One region of the Congzhengia minquanensis genome, then DNA from elsewhere that is predicted to be linked to it. Evidence: riboswitches for the same ligand, from Rfam matches in the RefSeq annotation. Region 1 holds a riboswitch; the other holds the start of a gene.
What was found. Region 1 has a riboswitch for ZMP and ZTP ahead of purE (5-(carboxyamino)imidazole ribonucleotide mutase). Riboswitches for the same ligand answer to the same signal wherever they lie in the genome.
Positions count from the first base shown of each region.

Region 2: another riboswitch for ZMP and ZTP. It lies ahead of pflB (formate C-acetyltransferase); the one in region 1 lies ahead of purE (5-(carboxyamino)imidazole ribonucleotide mutase).

Region 1 covers NZ_JACRSU010000001.1:1,017,525-1,025,253, forward strand. Annotated here, with positions in the region: gene purD (phosphoribosylamine--glycine ligase) at 1-25, opposite strand, end outside; gene H8698_RS04840 (phosphoribosylaminoimidazolecarboxamide formyltransferase) at 92-1,276, opposite strand; gene H8698_RS04845 (IMP cyclohydrolase) at 1,290-2,009, opposite strand; gene purN (phosphoribosylglycinamide formyltransferase) at 2,006-2,629, opposite strand; gene purM (phosphoribosylformylglycinamidine cyclo-ligase) at 2,623-3,666, opposite strand; gene purF (amidophosphoribosyltransferase) at 3,694-5,130, opposite strand; gene purC (phosphoribosylaminoimidazolesuccinocarboxamide synthase) at 5,161-5,871, opposite strand; gene purE (5-(carboxyamino)imidazole ribonucleotide mutase) at 5,887-6,381, opposite strand; ZMP/ZTP riboswitch at 6,445-6,527, opposite strand; gene H8698_RS04875 (sugar phosphate isomerase/epimerase family protein) at 6,691-7,521, opposite strand; gene H8698_RS04880 (sigma factor-like helix-turn-helix DNA-binding protein) at 7,539-7,729, opposite strand, start outside.
Region 2 covers NZ_JACRSU010000003.1:161,613-169,341, forward strand. Annotated here, with positions in the region: gene H8698_RS08550 (AMP-binding protein) at 1-1, shown strand, start outside; gene H8698_RS08555 (acyltransferase) at 35-613, opposite strand; gene H8698_RS08560 (TolB-like translocation protein) at 610-1,830, opposite strand; gene pflA (pyruvate formate-lyase-activating protein) at 1,944-2,651, opposite strand; gene pflB (formate C-acetyltransferase) at 2,668-4,896, opposite strand; ZMP/ZTP riboswitch at 4,944-5,027, opposite strand; tRNA gene H8698_RS08575 (tRNA-Ser) at 5,188-5,279, shown strand; gene H8698_RS08580 (alpha-L-fucosidase) at 5,354-6,370, shown strand; gene H8698_RS08585 (tannase/feruloyl esterase family alpha/beta hydrolase) at 6,416-7,729, shown strand, end outside.

The DNA of each region.
Region 1 (7,729 bases):
CGCCGCCAACTACCATAACTTTCATGGATTTTCCGCCTTTCTATATGCAAGATGAAGTCACCCCGCTTAGTTCGCGAAGTGACTTTATTTTTTAATGGTGGAACAGCCTCATGCCTGTAAACGCCATTGCCATGTTATATTTGTTGCAAACCTCAATGACGTTATCGTCCCGGATGGAGCCGCCTGGTTCAGCAATGTAAGTTACGCCGCTTTTTGCAGCGCGCTCAATGTTGTCGCCAAAGGGGAAAAAGGCATCGCTGCCCAATGCCACGCCGCTGATGGTGGAAAGATAGGCTCTTTTTTCTTCTTTCGTAAACACTTCGGGCTTGTGGCTGAACAAGTGCTCCCAATTGCCGTCGGTTAACAAATCCTCATAGTCATCTGAAATGTAAACGTCGATGGCGTTATCCCTGTCAGGGCGTTTCACGCCGGGCAAAAACGGAAGGTTTAAAACCTTATCGTGCTGCCGCAGATGCCAGTTGTCGGCCTTCGAGCCGGCCAGGCGCGTGCAGTGAATTCTAGACTGCTGCCCCGCCCCAACGCCAATCGCCTGGCCTTGCGCTGCAAAGCACACAGAATTGGACTGGGTGTATTTCAGCGTTATCAGCGATATAATCAAATCCCGCACGGCATCTTCCGGCATATTTTTGTTCTCCGTAACAATATTCTCTAATAACGTACGGTCAATTTTAAATTCGTTTCTTCCCTGCTCAAAGGTTATGCCATAAACCTGTTTGCGCTCAACGGGATCGGGTTTAAAGCCGGGATCAATTTGAATGATATTATAATTCCCTTTTCGTTTTCCTTTTAATATTTCCAACGCCTCCGGCTCGTAGCCCGGCGCGATAATTCCATCCGATACTTCTCGCGCTATCAGTTTTGCTGTTGTGACGTCACACACGTCGCTCAATGCAATAAAATCGCCGAAAGAGGACATTCTGTCTGTTCCTCTTGCCCGCGCATAGGCTGTTGCCAGGGGGGAATCGTCAAGCCCCTCCACATCGTCTACAAAGCAGGCCTTTTTTAGTTTTTCCGGCATTTTTATACCGACTGCCGCAGAGGTGGGGCTCACATGCTTAAATGATGTTGCCGCACACATACCTGTAGCTTCTTTAATTTCTTTAACCAGCTGCCAGCTGTTAAACGCATCTAAAAAATTAATATATCCCGGCCGGCCGCTTAAAATTTCAATGGGCAGCTCGCTTCCATCTTGCATAAAAATTTTGGCCGGCTTCTGGTTGGGGTTACAGCCGTATTTTAATTCAAATTCTTTCAATTTTGCTGCCTCCTTAACTGTTTTTGTTGATTAACCGGTTTTCGGTTTTCCCGGTTTCAATGTCTATGTAACGCACATAAAGAGAAATTTTGTTTTCCTCATTTAAATTGCTCCAGAGGCTGTTTGTCAGCTCGTCAATGCTGTCGGGAATTTCCACCCGCTCCGGCTCACCGCAGAACGTAGGAATGGGCGTTCCGTCGCACATGTAGGTGTGGATAAAATGGCCCAATCCATCGTCCGGTTCATAAGAAAAGGTAAACCGGTTGCAGCCTGCGCCGTCAGGCGTGCTGCTTTTTAAAATGCTCATTTCATAGGTAAACTCGCCCTCTTCAATCGTCACCATTCCGCTGATTCGGGGCGTAAAATTGGGGCAGTCCGGCTCAAACTCACGAACTTCCAATGCTTCCGAAAACCGTGCGCCCTGGGCCAGAAAGTCGTAAATGGTGTCTGTCTGGTCGCCGTTTGTAACAATGGTGTGGTTGTCGCAAACGCGGATCGGGGAATAGATGATTAACGACGGATCCTCCACTTTCGATTCGTCAAACGGATAAATGGTTACGCTGTCGCCTTCTTCGCGAAAAATGCGGTTGCGGCTGTTTTCGCTTCTGCCCATAATAAAATATGCAATTGCGGCTTTTTTCCCGTCTTTGCTTTTTCCAATTACAATGCCGCGGCCCACATAGGTGTTGTCGCGGATTAGCTCACCGATGTTGTTAATTTTATAAATGTTCATGAAATAAATCCTTTCTGCCTGCAAATTTTCTCTGAAACCTTTTCCGCCGCCTGGGGCAAAATGATCCACTCGGCCTGCTCCATTACACGCTTTTGCAAAATTTCCGGCGTGTCGCCGTCTTCAACCTCCACGGCCTTTTGCATGATGATTTTTCCGCCGTCACACACCTCGTTCACAAAATGAACCGTAGCCCCTGTTACCTTTACGCCGTAAGACAGCGCCGCCTCGTGAACATGCAGGCCGTAAAACCCCTTGCCGCAAAAGGATGGGATTAAGGAGGGGTGCACATTGATAATTCTGCTTGGAAACTGCGCGGTGAAGTTTTCGCTTAAAATGCTCATAAAGCCTGCAAGCACAATAAAATCTATCTTGTTTTCTTTCATAATTTCAGTAAGCCTTTCTTCAAAGGCCTGCTGAGAACCGCATTCTTTTTTGGTTACTGTAAAGGCCGGAATTCCGTTCTTCTCTGCTCGGGTCAGGGCATATGCCCCCGCCCTGTTGGATATCACTGCCTTTATCTCGCCGCTTTTTAAAACGCCGTTGCTTTGCGCATCAATTAAAGCCTGCAAATTGGTTCCGCCGCCGGAAACCAAAACCGCTATGTTCGCTTTTGTTAGCATATGGTCACACTTTCGTCGGATGCTACAATCTCTCCGATGATGTAAGCGTCCTCACCGTTCTCCTTTAAAATTTTAAGCGCACAATCAGCGTCATCGTTAGAAACTACAACACTCATGCCAACACCCATATTATAGGTGTTAAACATATCCCGCTCTGGAACGTTTCCTGTTTTGGCCAACAGGTCAAAAATCGGCAGAATGCGAATTGCGCTTTTTTCAATTTTTGCGCCGAAGCCTTTTGGAATACTTCTCGGAATATTCTCATAAAATCCGCCGCCGGTAATGTGGGAAACCGCTTTTACCGTAATTTTCTCAAACAGCGCCGTCATGGGTTTTACATAAATTTTTGTAGGCGTAAGCAGGGCCTCATCCAAAGATTTCCCGCCCAGTTCCGGTAATGGCTTAGTTAAGTCGTTGTTTTCCACGTCAAAAATGCGGCGCACCAGCGAAAATCCGTTTGAATGTACGCCGGAGGACGGCAGAGCAATGATCACATCGCCCTCTTTTATGGTTTTGTTGTTTAAAATTTTCTCTTTGTCTACAACGCCCACAGAAAATCCTGCCAAATCATACTCATCTTCCGGATAAAATCCGGGCATTTCGGCAGTTTCGCCGCCGATTAACGCACAGCCGGACTGAACGCAGCCCTCTGCTACGCCCTCCACAATCTGTGCGATTTTTTCAGGATAATTTTTGCCGCAGGCAATATAATCTAAGAAAAACAGAGGTTTTGCGCCGCAGCAAATAATGTCGTTTACACACATTGCCACGCAGTCAATTCCTACGGTGTTATGCTTGTCCTGCAAAAAGGCCATTTTCAGTTTGGTTCCCACTCCGTCCGTGCCGCTGACCAAAACGGGATTTTTTATCCCGGAAAGGTCCAATGAAAAAAGCCCTCCAAAACCGCCAATGTCAGACATTGCGTCGGCGGTCATCGTTCTTGCTATATGGTTTTTCATGAGCTCAACCGCTCTGTATCCAGCCGTGATGTCCACGCCGGCAGCCTTGTAGCTTTCACTCTGACTTTTTGTGTTCATAAACGTTGTCCTTTCTTTATCTAAAAATTATTTCTTTTTGCTTTCGCTGATTTTAGTTTCAAACTTGTCCTTGCAGGTAGAACAGGGCATTTCTGTGGGATAGTTTGCGTCGAAGCATGCGCTGCAATAGCCCTCGCCAAGCTTTGAGCCGATTAAAAGCGGTAAATGCTCCGTTTCTAAAAATCCCAGACTGTCCACGCCAATAATTTCTGCAATTTCTTCAACGGTGTGATTGCAGGCAATCAGCGAATCCCTGGAGGGAATGTCTGTTCCATAAAAGCAGGGGTTTAAAAACGGCGGCGCCGAAACCCGCATATGCACCTCTGTTGCGCCGGCTTCGCGAATCAGTTTAATAATTCTTGCACAGGTAGTGCCGCGCACGATGGAGTCGTCCACCAAGACAACCCGTTTTCCCTTAATGTTTTTTGAAATCACGTTTAATTTAATCCGCACCAAATCCTCCCGGGCAGACTGTCCGGGCGCAATAAATGTTCTTCCGATATATTTATTTTTAATCAGTCCAATGCCATAGGGAATTCCAGACTGTTGCGAATAGCCAATGGCCGCGTCAATGCCCGAATCCGGCACGCCAATTACAATGTCTGCGTCCGCAGGGTGTGAAAGCGCCAAGCAGTGGCCGGCCTTAAGCCGCGCGCCATGCACGCTCACGCCGTCGATAACAGAGTCTGGCCGTGCAAAGTAAATATATTCAAAAATGCAGGACCGCTTGGGGCTTTTCCCGCAGTGGTCTTTTAAGCTTTTCACGCCGTCTTTCGAAAAAACAACAATTTCACCGGGCTCAATGTCGCGAATCAGTTCCGCGCCCACAGAATCCAGCGCGCAGGTTTCCGAAGCAACAACAAAGCTTCCGTCCTCAGTTTTGCCGTAGCAAAGCGGATGAAAGCCAAATTCGTCCCGGGCCGCAATCATTTTAGAAGGCGACATCACAACCAAAGAGTATGCACCCTTAATTTTGCACATTGCACGGTTCACCGCTTCTTCAATCGACGGTGCAGTGAGACGTTCTTTTGTGACAATATAAGAAATCACTTCGGTGTCGCTGGTGGTGTGAAAAATGGAACCCTCCAGCTCTAAATCATGCCTGAGCTCATAAGAATTCACTAAGTTTCCGTTGTGTGCCAGCGCCATTCTGCCCTTCACATGGTTCACCACAATGGGCTGGGAGTTTAATCTGTCGTTGGTTCCCGTGGTGCCGTAGCGAACATGGCCCAAGGCCGCGTTGCCCAGGCCCAGCTTCTCAATCACCGGCTTGGTAAACACGTCGTTCACCAGGCCTAAATCCTTATAGGAATGAAACAGACCGTCGTCGTTCACTACAATGCCGCAGCTTTCCTGCCCCCTGTGCTGCAGGGCAAACAGCCCGTAGTAACAGGTGGAGGCAACGTCTTGCCTGTCCGGTGCAAAAATTCCAAATACTCCGCATTCTTCATGAAGCTTTCCCATACAAAATCTCCTTAAAAAAATATTTGCTGATTACTCACCCAAAAGGCGTTTTAAAATTTCGTTGTAAGCGTCTTCCACGCCGCCTAAATCTCTTCTGAAACGGTCCTTGTCCAGCTTCTCCCCGCTGACAGAATCCCAGAACCGGCAGGTATCAGGCGAAATTTCGTCAGCCAGCACGATTGTGCCGTCTTCTGTTTTGCCAAATTCCAGTTTAAAGTCAATCAGTTCAATGTTTGCGTCTTTTAAATAGTCGGTTAAAACCTGGTTCACTTTTAATGAATACTGCGCAATTAAGTCCAGTTCTTCTTTTGTGGCATATTCCATTGCTAAAATGTGATATTCGTTCACCATGGGGTCGCCCAGCTCATCGTCTTTATAACAATATTCTAAAACCGTGCGTTTCATTTTTGTGCCTTCTTCAAGCCCTAAACGCTTCGCCAGCGAACCTGCTGCAATGTTTCTTACAATAACCTCCAGCGGAACAATAGAAACCTTTTTCACCACGGTTTCGCGGTCAGACAATTCCTCCACAAAATGAGTGGGAATTCCGTTTTTCTCCAAAAGCTTCATCAAATGGTTTGTTACGCGGTTGTTAATGGCGCCCTTTCCCATAATTGTGCCTTTTTTCTGGCCGTTAAAAGCGGTGGCGTCGTCTTTGTAAGATACGATGCAGAACCGTTTGTCATCTGTTGCAAATACTTTTTTTGCCTTTCCTTCATACATCTGAACTGTTTTTTCCATGTCTATCTTCCTCCGTTAGTTTTGATATTCTTTTTCGATGGCCGCATTTTTCTCTAAAACCTTTTTTGCATTTTCCTCACGGCTTTTTAAAAGCTTGTCCGCAAGGGCTTTGTCTTCAACGCTTAAAATTTGAACGGCCAAAAGCGCCGCGTTCTGTGCGCCGTCAATGGCAACGGTGGCAACCGGAATTCCGCCGGGCATCTGGACGGTGGAAAGCAGGGCGTCAAGTCCGTCTAAAGTTGAAGATTTTACCGGAATTCCAATAACCGGAAGCGTCGTATTTGCAGCAATTGCGCCTGCCAGGTGCGCCGCCTTTCCTGCTGCGGCAATGATTGCACCAAAACCTTTCTCTCTTGCAGAAAGGGAAAAATCTCTTGCCTCTACCGGGGTTCTGTGTGCAGAAAACACATGCACTTCAAAGGGTACGCCAAAATTTTTTAACGTGTCTATCGCCTTAGACACCACGGGCAAATCGCTGTCGCTGCCCATAATCACTGCAACTTTTTTCATAACCAACTGCCTCCTTGCAATTTTGCTTTTAAAAGTAAACAGGGCGGTCCTATCTGTTTCGGATAGGACTGCCCAGACGGTCGACAAAAAATATTGTTTTTTGCTCCCCTGTGGTAGTCCACGCTCCGTCAGTTGCAAAAAACCGCTCCTTTTTTATACATAAATAAACGAATTATTCATAAATAAAACAAAATCTAACATTATCATTTTAACACTCAGAAAGGCCTGTGTCAAGGCGAATTAAAAAAATCAGAGAGTATGACAATTGGCTTTATTCGATACCGTCTTTTTATAGTAATTTTAAATAATCTATCTTCCGAAAACTTCCTTTATCCTCTCTGTAATCCGGTTTAAATCCTTTTCCTTCACTTCCTCTAACAGCAACGGAATGTACGGCTTTTTATCATTTAATAATTTTGCTAAAAATGCATAGTCCAGCTCGCCTTCTGTAGGCAGGGCATATTTTAAAGCGCCGTTTTCCACCGTAAAATCCTTTAAATGCACCACCGCAATGCGGTCGCCATAGAGGTCAAAAGCCGTTTGAAAAATTTCCCGCTGATTTTTGTAATTGGAATCATCTAAATAATTTACCGGGTCAAAAATGACAAAGATATTGGGCATATTAAGGTCGTCTAACATGCGCTCCATGGTTTGCGGCGAATGAATGGTAAAGATGCTCACCGCCTCAATTCCAATACACACGCCCAAATCCCGGGCATATTCTGCCAGTTCCCGCATAACAGACAGAAAATCCTGATAGTTCTCCTCCGAACGGTTTTTTTCGTGAAAGCTTCCGTCTAAATTTACAGAGCCGGTTTCCGTTCCTATCATGTCTGCACCCAAAAACTTTGCATATTTTATGTGCTCTTTAAACCGGTTTACCTGAACCTGCCGCTCTTGTTTGTCCGGGCAAACCGGATTAATGTAACACCCCAAAACGGATATGCTGATGTTATTTTTATCCAGCGCCTGCTTAATTTTTCGTGCTAAGCCCGGCGAGAACGCCCCGTCTTTTAAGCCTAAATTCGTAATCGATTTAAACAGCGCAAGCTGAATGGTGTGCTTGTCAAACTGCGCAAGCTTCTCCGACAACACCTCAATGTCGCCATATTCTAAATCGTGTGCTCTCATTCCTATCATTTGTAATCAACTTCCTTTCATTTACATTCGTCAAAACATTTTGCCAAAGCGCCCAGCGCCTTTTTTTCAATTCTGGACACATAAGACCTGGATATTTTCATCTTTCTCGCAATCTCCTGCTGGGTATATGCCCGTTCCCCTAGTCCATACCGCTTAATAATAATTTCCTGTTCCCGGGGCGTAAGGCATTTATCCATGTAAGCGCACA
Region 2 (7,729 bases), on a different contig from region 1:
ATCAAAAACACGGCACTTTTAAAGTGCCGTGTTTTTAAATCCTCATTTTTATCACTTTTGCAGGCACGCCTGCCGCCACGCTGTAAGGCGGAATGTCCTTCGTCACAACGGCGCCGGCGGCAATGACAGCGCCTTTTCCAATTGTGACGCCTGCGGTGATATTCACTCTGCCTGCAATCCACACGTCGTCATGAATGGTAATGGGAGCGGGCCGAATTCCCTGCTTGCAGATGGGTGTGTTTACATCATCAAACACGTGGTTCCCTGCAATCATCATGGCGTTTGCGGCAATGCGCACGTTGCTGCCGATGGTCACCTGTCCCTCTTTGCCATATCCCACAATGGTGCAGTTGGCGTTCACCGAGCTTCCGCAGCCAATGGAAACGTCCCCCTGAATTGCCGTGTTATAAGAAACCGAGGTGCCGGCGCCAATGGAAATTGTGCCGCCTTTTGGGTTGATTCTGCTTTCAGGGCTGATGCGGCAGGTTTTGTGAACCGTCACATTTTTGTGGCGCAGGGCCAAACGCCGCCCAAACCAGCAGCTTATTTTCTGACCTCTTGTTTTGTTCTGCTGGTATGACACGCCGCCGTCCAGCCAGATCCAAATGCTCATAGTTCCACGCTCCCCATGTCAAGCTCATAAAGCTGGGAGTTTTCACCGCACATCACGTTAAACAAAAGCTTTGAGCCGTCGGCGTTAAACACAGGGTGGTGGCAGATAAAATGGCGGTTGCGGCCTGGGGGCACCGCCTCGCGGTTTTTACAAGGGATGTGATAACATTTTTTTATTTCGTCGCTTCTTTTGTCAATAAACAAAAGCTGTCCCTGTCCGTCGGGCGTTTTGCGGCTGTCGGTCACAATCAAATTATAATCTGCTGGGCTGATGGACGGATGCCCGCCGGTTTGGACTTTGCTGATTTTTGTGTAGCCCGTGCCGTCATAGTTTACCATGGCAAGGCACATTTTCGTTTCGTCGCCGGGCACCGGGCCATATCCCAAAAGATGCTTCCCGTCCGGGTGCCAGCCCCAATGAACACCGGGGCGATTGTAGCTTAAATCCACCGCCATATGAAGTTCTGTAAAATCGCGGTTTGCAGTGAACACATAGCCAATGCGCGGCTCGCGCCGGACGTTTTTCACCGTGTGGTTGCCGAAGTAAAACAAACATTTGTCTCCCTGGCGGTTCCAGCGCAGGCAGTAACACATTAGGGTAAGCCCGTCGCTTTGGCCGTAGATCTGTTTCATTTCCCGGTCGGTTTCCAAAAGCCGGTTTTTGTGCACGTGGCTGTTTAACACATCATTCACCGATAAGATCAGCTTTCTGGTACCCTTGTCCATGTCATATTGAAACAAGCCGTGCTCATTCCGCGCCTGAAAGGGAAAGGGCGCGTCCTCCGGATGATATTCCAGCGTGCCATAGCCTGCGGCATACAACATTCCCATAAAGCCCGAAACAATTGGGCCGCCGTCAGTCGGGGCGCCCTCCATGTCGCCTGCTACGCGTGTTTCTAGTCCGGTGGAAAGCTCTCTGCGCACAATATACGGCACGGTGTTTGTACCGCTCTGGTAATATACAAACCGGCAGTCGGGACTCCAGGTCTGCCAAAAACCCGTGTGGAAAAAGCTGGACGAATATTTGTTTTCGCCGAAGCTGTCCACAACTTTGCCATCGTTATCGGCAATATAAACCTTGCCCGTTCCCGTTTCAAAGTCTGCCGCTGCAAAAAGCAGCCTGCCGGAGCCGTCCGGCGCATATGGATTCAGCGTATAATAACTGTGCACGCTCCACTTGTCTAACGTTACCCGCCGTTTCATTTCCCTGTAAAGCATATCAATCCCCACGCTTTCATTGATTTCATAACCTCATTATATTCAACCGATTTTTAAAATTATATCGAAATATTGTCTAAAATTTTTATTATCTTGCGAAAAACGGCGGACAACTACTTGCCGCCGTTTAAAACTTCATTTAATTTTTTCATTGTGTCTGTTTCCGGCTGATGATATGAAACAAATGGAAAAGGAATTCCCATAGTTTCATACTTTTGTGCGCACAGTTTGCGGAATGGCAAAAGTTCAACCTTTTGAACGCAGGTTTTGTCTGAAAGGAGCGATTTTAACCGCAAAATATTTTCTGCTGTGTCGTTTAAGCCGCCGACTACCACGTGACGGACCCAGCAGGGAATTTGCCGTTTTTCAAGCTCATCTAAAAATGAAAGGGGGGCGTTCATTCCGCAGCCGATGTGGGTGCGGTAAGAGTGGTCGTCGGTCATTTTTATGTCTAAAAGCACCAAGTCGCAGAAGTCAAGGAGTTTTAATGCCCCATCGGTTAAAATGCTGCCCGAGGTATCCAGTGCGGTGTGAATTCCGTTTTTCTTGCACAGTTTTAATAGCGCTGTCACAAATTCAGCCTGTAAAAGCGGCTCGCCGCCGGAAACGGTAACGCCGCCATTTTGGCCGAAATATGCTTTGCACCTTAAAATTTTTTCTAAAATCTCCTCCGGGGTGAACTCGTTAAAATCTCCCCGGCACACGTCAATATTGTGGCAATAGCCGCAGTGCAGATTGCAGCCGTGCAAAAATACCACAAACCGCACCCCCGGCCCGTCTAACGTGCCGAGGGACTGAAAGCTGTGAATTTTTCCGGTCATAGCTTGCCTCCGTAAGTTACAACGACATGTGGAACGTGCGGCTGATCACTTCTTTTTGCTGTTCCCGGGAAAGCTTGTGAAAGTTTACCGCATAGCCTGACACACGAATCGTCATATTCGGATAGGCAGCCGGGTCGTTATACGCCTCTATCAGCTGTTCCTTTGTCATTACATTTACGTTAATGTGGTGGGCGCGTTTTGCAAAATATCCCTTTAAAATGGAAACCAGGTTGCCGCAGCGTTCCTCATCGGTTTTGCCCAGCGAGTCGGGCACAATGGAAAAGGTGTTGGAGATTCCGTCGCGGCATGCTTCATAGGGCAGCTTGGCCACAGAGTTTAACGATGCCAGCGCACCGTTGGTTTCCCGGTTGTGCATAGGGTTCGCGCCGGGTGCGAACGGTTCGCCGCTTTTTCTGCCGTCAGGCGTTGCGGCGGTTTTTTTGCCATACACCACGTTAGACGTGATGGTGAGCACAGATAGGGTGTGAATTGCCCCGCGGTAGGCCGGGGTTTTGCGCAGCTCGGAAATGGTTTCTTCCACCATTTGTTTTGCAATGAAATCTACGCGGTCGTCGTCGTTTCCAAACTTGGGAAAATCGCCGGTAGTTTCAAAGTCTACAATATAGCCGTCTTCATTTCGAATCGGGCGCACCTTTGCATATTGAATGGCGCTCAGCGAGTCTGCCAAAACAGACAGACCGGCAACGCCAAAGGCCATAAAACGTTCCACATCGGTGTCGTGCAGGGCCATTTGAATTTTTTCGTAGGCATATTTGTCGTGCATGCAGTGAATGACGTTCATTGTGTTGACATAAAGCCTGCACAGCCATGCGCGGTAGCGGCGGAACCGCTCCATTACTTTATCATAGTCTAAGAATTCCTCGGGATAAACGTCTTCTTTCGGTCCTAAGGAAATGCCGCTCATGGGGTCTGTTCCTCCGTTTAAGCTTAAAAGCAGCAGCTTTGGCAGGTTGCACCGCGCCCCAAAAAACTGCATCTGCTTGCCGACTTTCATGGCGGAAACACAGCAGGCAATGGCGTAGTCGTCGCCATAAATGGGACGCATTACGTCGTCGTTTTCATATTGAATGGAATTGGTTTTTACAGACACCTTTGCGCAGAATTTCGAAAACCCTTCGGGCTGGCTGTTTGACCATAAAACCGTCAGGTTCGGTTCTGCCGACGGGCCTAAGTTAAACAGGGTGTTTAACATGCGAAAGCTGTTTTTGGTAACCAAAGTTCTGCCGTCTTCCCCCATGCCGCCCAAGCCTTCGGTAATCCACATGGGGTCGCCGCCGAACAGCTCGTTATAGGCGGGGGTTCTTAAGTGCCTTGCCATGCGCAGTTTCATAACAAAATCGTCCATCAATTCCTGGGCCTGTTCTTCGGTTAGAGAGCCGTTGTTTAAATCCCGTTCAATGTAAATATCTAAAAAGGTGCTTGTTCTGCCCAGGGACATTGCAGCGCCGTTTTGTTCTTTAATGGCGCCTAAGTATCCGAAATAGAGCCACTGAATGGCCTCTTTTGCAGTTTCAGCAGGACGGCTGATGTCAAACCCATAGGAGGCGGCCATGGTTTTTAAACGTTTTAAAAAGTCAATCTGGCGGAAAACTTCCTCCCGCAGTTTAATGGTGTCTTCCGTCATATCCTTTTGCGCCAAAAGGTTGTTATCCTTTTCTTTTTCTGAAATTAAACGGTCAACGCCGTAAAGCGCCACCCTCCGGTAGTCGCCGATAATTCTGCCACGGCCGTAGGCGTCGGGAAGACCGGTAATAACGCCGCTTTTTCTTGCACGGCGCATTTCGTCGGTGTACACGCGGAACACACCGTCGTTGTGGGTGGTTCTATATTGAAACTCAGTTTCAATTTTATCGGAAAGCTCATAGCCATAGCTTTTACAGGCCTCGCGGGACATGCGAATTCCACCGAACGGATTCACCGCGCGCTTTAAGGGCGCGTCGGTCTGAAGACCTACAATCAGCTCATTTTCCTTATCAAGATAGCCTGCGGCAAACGTGTCTAAAGACGACACGGTTTCTGTGTCTACATCTAAAACGCCGCCTTTTTCCCGTTCTTTTGCGAGCAAGTTATTTAATTTTTCGTTTAATTTTTTCGTTCTGTCTGTGGGGCCTGATAAAAAGTCTGCTCCGCCTGCATAAGGTGAATAGTTTTTCTGGATAAAATCACGCACGTCAATGGTGTCTTTCCAGTTTCCGGATTGAAAATTCCTCCATGCTTGAATCATGTTTGTTCCTCCTTTTTTAAGTAAACAAAAAACAGACTCACAAAATGTGAATCTGCCCAGACGGTCGGCTATTTTTTACTTTTGTGCTCCCCGTGGTAAACTCCACTCATCCGTCAGTCACACAAAAACTTGTATTACGCAGATTATGATACCATATATATTGTGCTTTGTCAAGGGATAGGCAAAAGATTTTTAGAAATACATATACAAAAACCAGAAGCACGCCAACAAATTTTTCTTGACATTTTCACAAAGATTTGCTATAATATTTTTTGTGTGATTAAAGCACATGGAGAGGTGGCTGAGCTGGCCTAAGGCGCACGATTGGAAATCGTGTGAACGTTAATAGCGTTCCGAGGGTTCGAATCCCTCCCTCTCCGCCAAATTGATTATGACCTTTTGACAAATTTGTCAAAAGGTCATTTTTGAATAGAACAAAATGAAGGAGTTGTGTGAAATGGATAATAAAGAATGGTTCCGCAAAGCAGAATTTGGAATGATGGTTCATTTTGGGCTGTATTCTGTATTGGGCGGCGAATACCGCGGAACACGGGTCAAAACGTATGCGGAGTGGATTCAGTCCTACTGCGCGATCCCCAACCGCGCGTATGACGAACTGACACGTGTATTCAATCCAATTTATTTTGATGCGGAGGAATGGATTCGTCTGGCAAAGGACTGCGGAATGCAATATTTTGTTATGACTTCGAAGCATCACGAGGGATTTGCCATGTATCACTCAAAAGCGGACAAGTTCAACGTGGTTGACGCCACGCCTTTTGGCCGGGACATTACGGCGGAGCTGGCGGAGGCCTGTTATAAGCACGGGCTGAAATTCGGCCTTTATTATTCCCAGGAGCTTGACTGGCATGAGCCAAACGGAGGCGGCTACACCAACCACGAGCCTTGCGCAGGCGTGTCGTGGGACAATTCATGGGATTTTAAAGATGCGGAAAAAAAGAATTTTGACCGTTGCTTTGCAGAGAAAATTAAGCCCCAGGTGGAAGAGATTTTAACGGGTTACGGAGATTTGTGTTTAATCTGGTTCGACGTGCCCCACACCATTTCGCCGGCGCAGAGCCTGGAATTAAACAACCTGGTAAAGCATTATCAGCCGAATTGCCTGATTAATTCCCGCATTGGCAACGGGGCTTATGACTATGTGTCTTTAGGGGACAACGAGATTCCTCAGGAGCCGCCGGAAGAGGCTCTGGAAAGCCAGAACATGAACGACCTTGCCGGCTATAAATTTTCGCCCTACGGCCTGTATGAAACAGCCGGAACCATGAACGACAGCTGGGGATTTCGGTATTACGACCAAAACTGGAAAACGCCTGAGGCCATAGCGGAAAACCGGAAAAAGCTGAACAGTTTGGGCGTGAATTACCTTTTGAACATGGGGCCGGACGGTTTGGGAAGAATGCCTTCAATGGCTGTGGAAAATTTAAGAAAAGCAGCGGAATTGATGCAATAAGACCGTTGCTGTTCCGCCATCATCGAGTAAAGAGAGAGGACGAAGATGGAAAAGTTAAAAATAAATGAACTTTTAAACATAAAGATTGAAAACTGCGAAATTACTGAAGCGGTGCAGACTGATCAAGGCACGGTAGTGCTGCCGGACGGCAGGACGTTTGAGCGGCTGCCAAAGCTGTGCGCTGTCCGCTTTGTCATGCGGCCGTCTCCCGTATCGTTTATCAGGGCTGAGCTTTGGCTGCCGGCAGAAAACTGGAACGGCAGATTTTTAGGCACGGGAAACGGCGGAAGCGCCGGGCGGATTTCTTATGAAGCGCTGGCAGACGGGGTACGGGAAGGCTATGCGGTGGCAAACACCGACATGGGCACTTCGCCAAATGTTGACGATTTAATCGGTGAGCCGGAACGCTGGGCGGATTTCGGACACCGCGCCACCCATTTGATGACGACCGTGTCAAAGGAACTTCTTGAGCGGTTTTATGGCAGATCTGCAGAATTTTCTTATTTTGTAGGCTGCTCCACAGGAGGCCAGCAGGCGTTATCATTAGCGCAGCGGTATCCGAACGACTATGACGGAATTGTCGCCGGGGTGCCGGCCAACAACCGCACGCTGCTGCATGCCTATTTTCTTTGGAACTATCAGGCAATGCACACAGCCGACGGCGGCGATATGTTTACGAAAGAGCAGGTTCAAAATTTAACGAAAACAGCAGTAGATTGGTTTCAAAAAAAGAAGGGCAGCGTGAAGCCAGACGCGTTTATACCAGACCCCCGTGCAGATGAGGCAGCCGCGGAAGAGATCATTTGCCTTGCAAGAAAAAACGATGCGTCGCTGACGGAAGAACAGGTCATGGCCCTGCGAAAGATTTATCAAGGCCCGATAAATCCAAGAACCGGTGAGCGCATTTATACGCCCATACCCTTTGGAAGCGAATTTACCGCTCCGGGAATTTTAAGCCAGCAAAGGTTAGAGGGTGCAGAGGGGCTGTTTTATGTGTTTCGGTGGGTGTTCGGAAAAGACTATGATTACATGAAGTTTGACTTTGACCGTGATATGGACGTCTATCAAAAGGCGCTGGCAAAGCATGTGAATGCCAACAATGCGGATTTGCGCGCCTTTCAAAATCGCGGCAGCAAGCTGATTATGTATTCGGGCTCGTCAGACCCGCTTGTGCCGTTTCAGGATGCAGTCAGCTATTATGAACGGGTGATTGAAAATCAAAATGGCTTGATGCAGACAATGGATTTCGCCCGGTATTTTTTAATTCCCGGTATGGGCCACGGCACAGAGGGGCCGGGGGCGCAATTTGTGAAGCATATGGAAGAAGGCGTGTTAAAAGCCCCCTTGGACGCTGTGGTC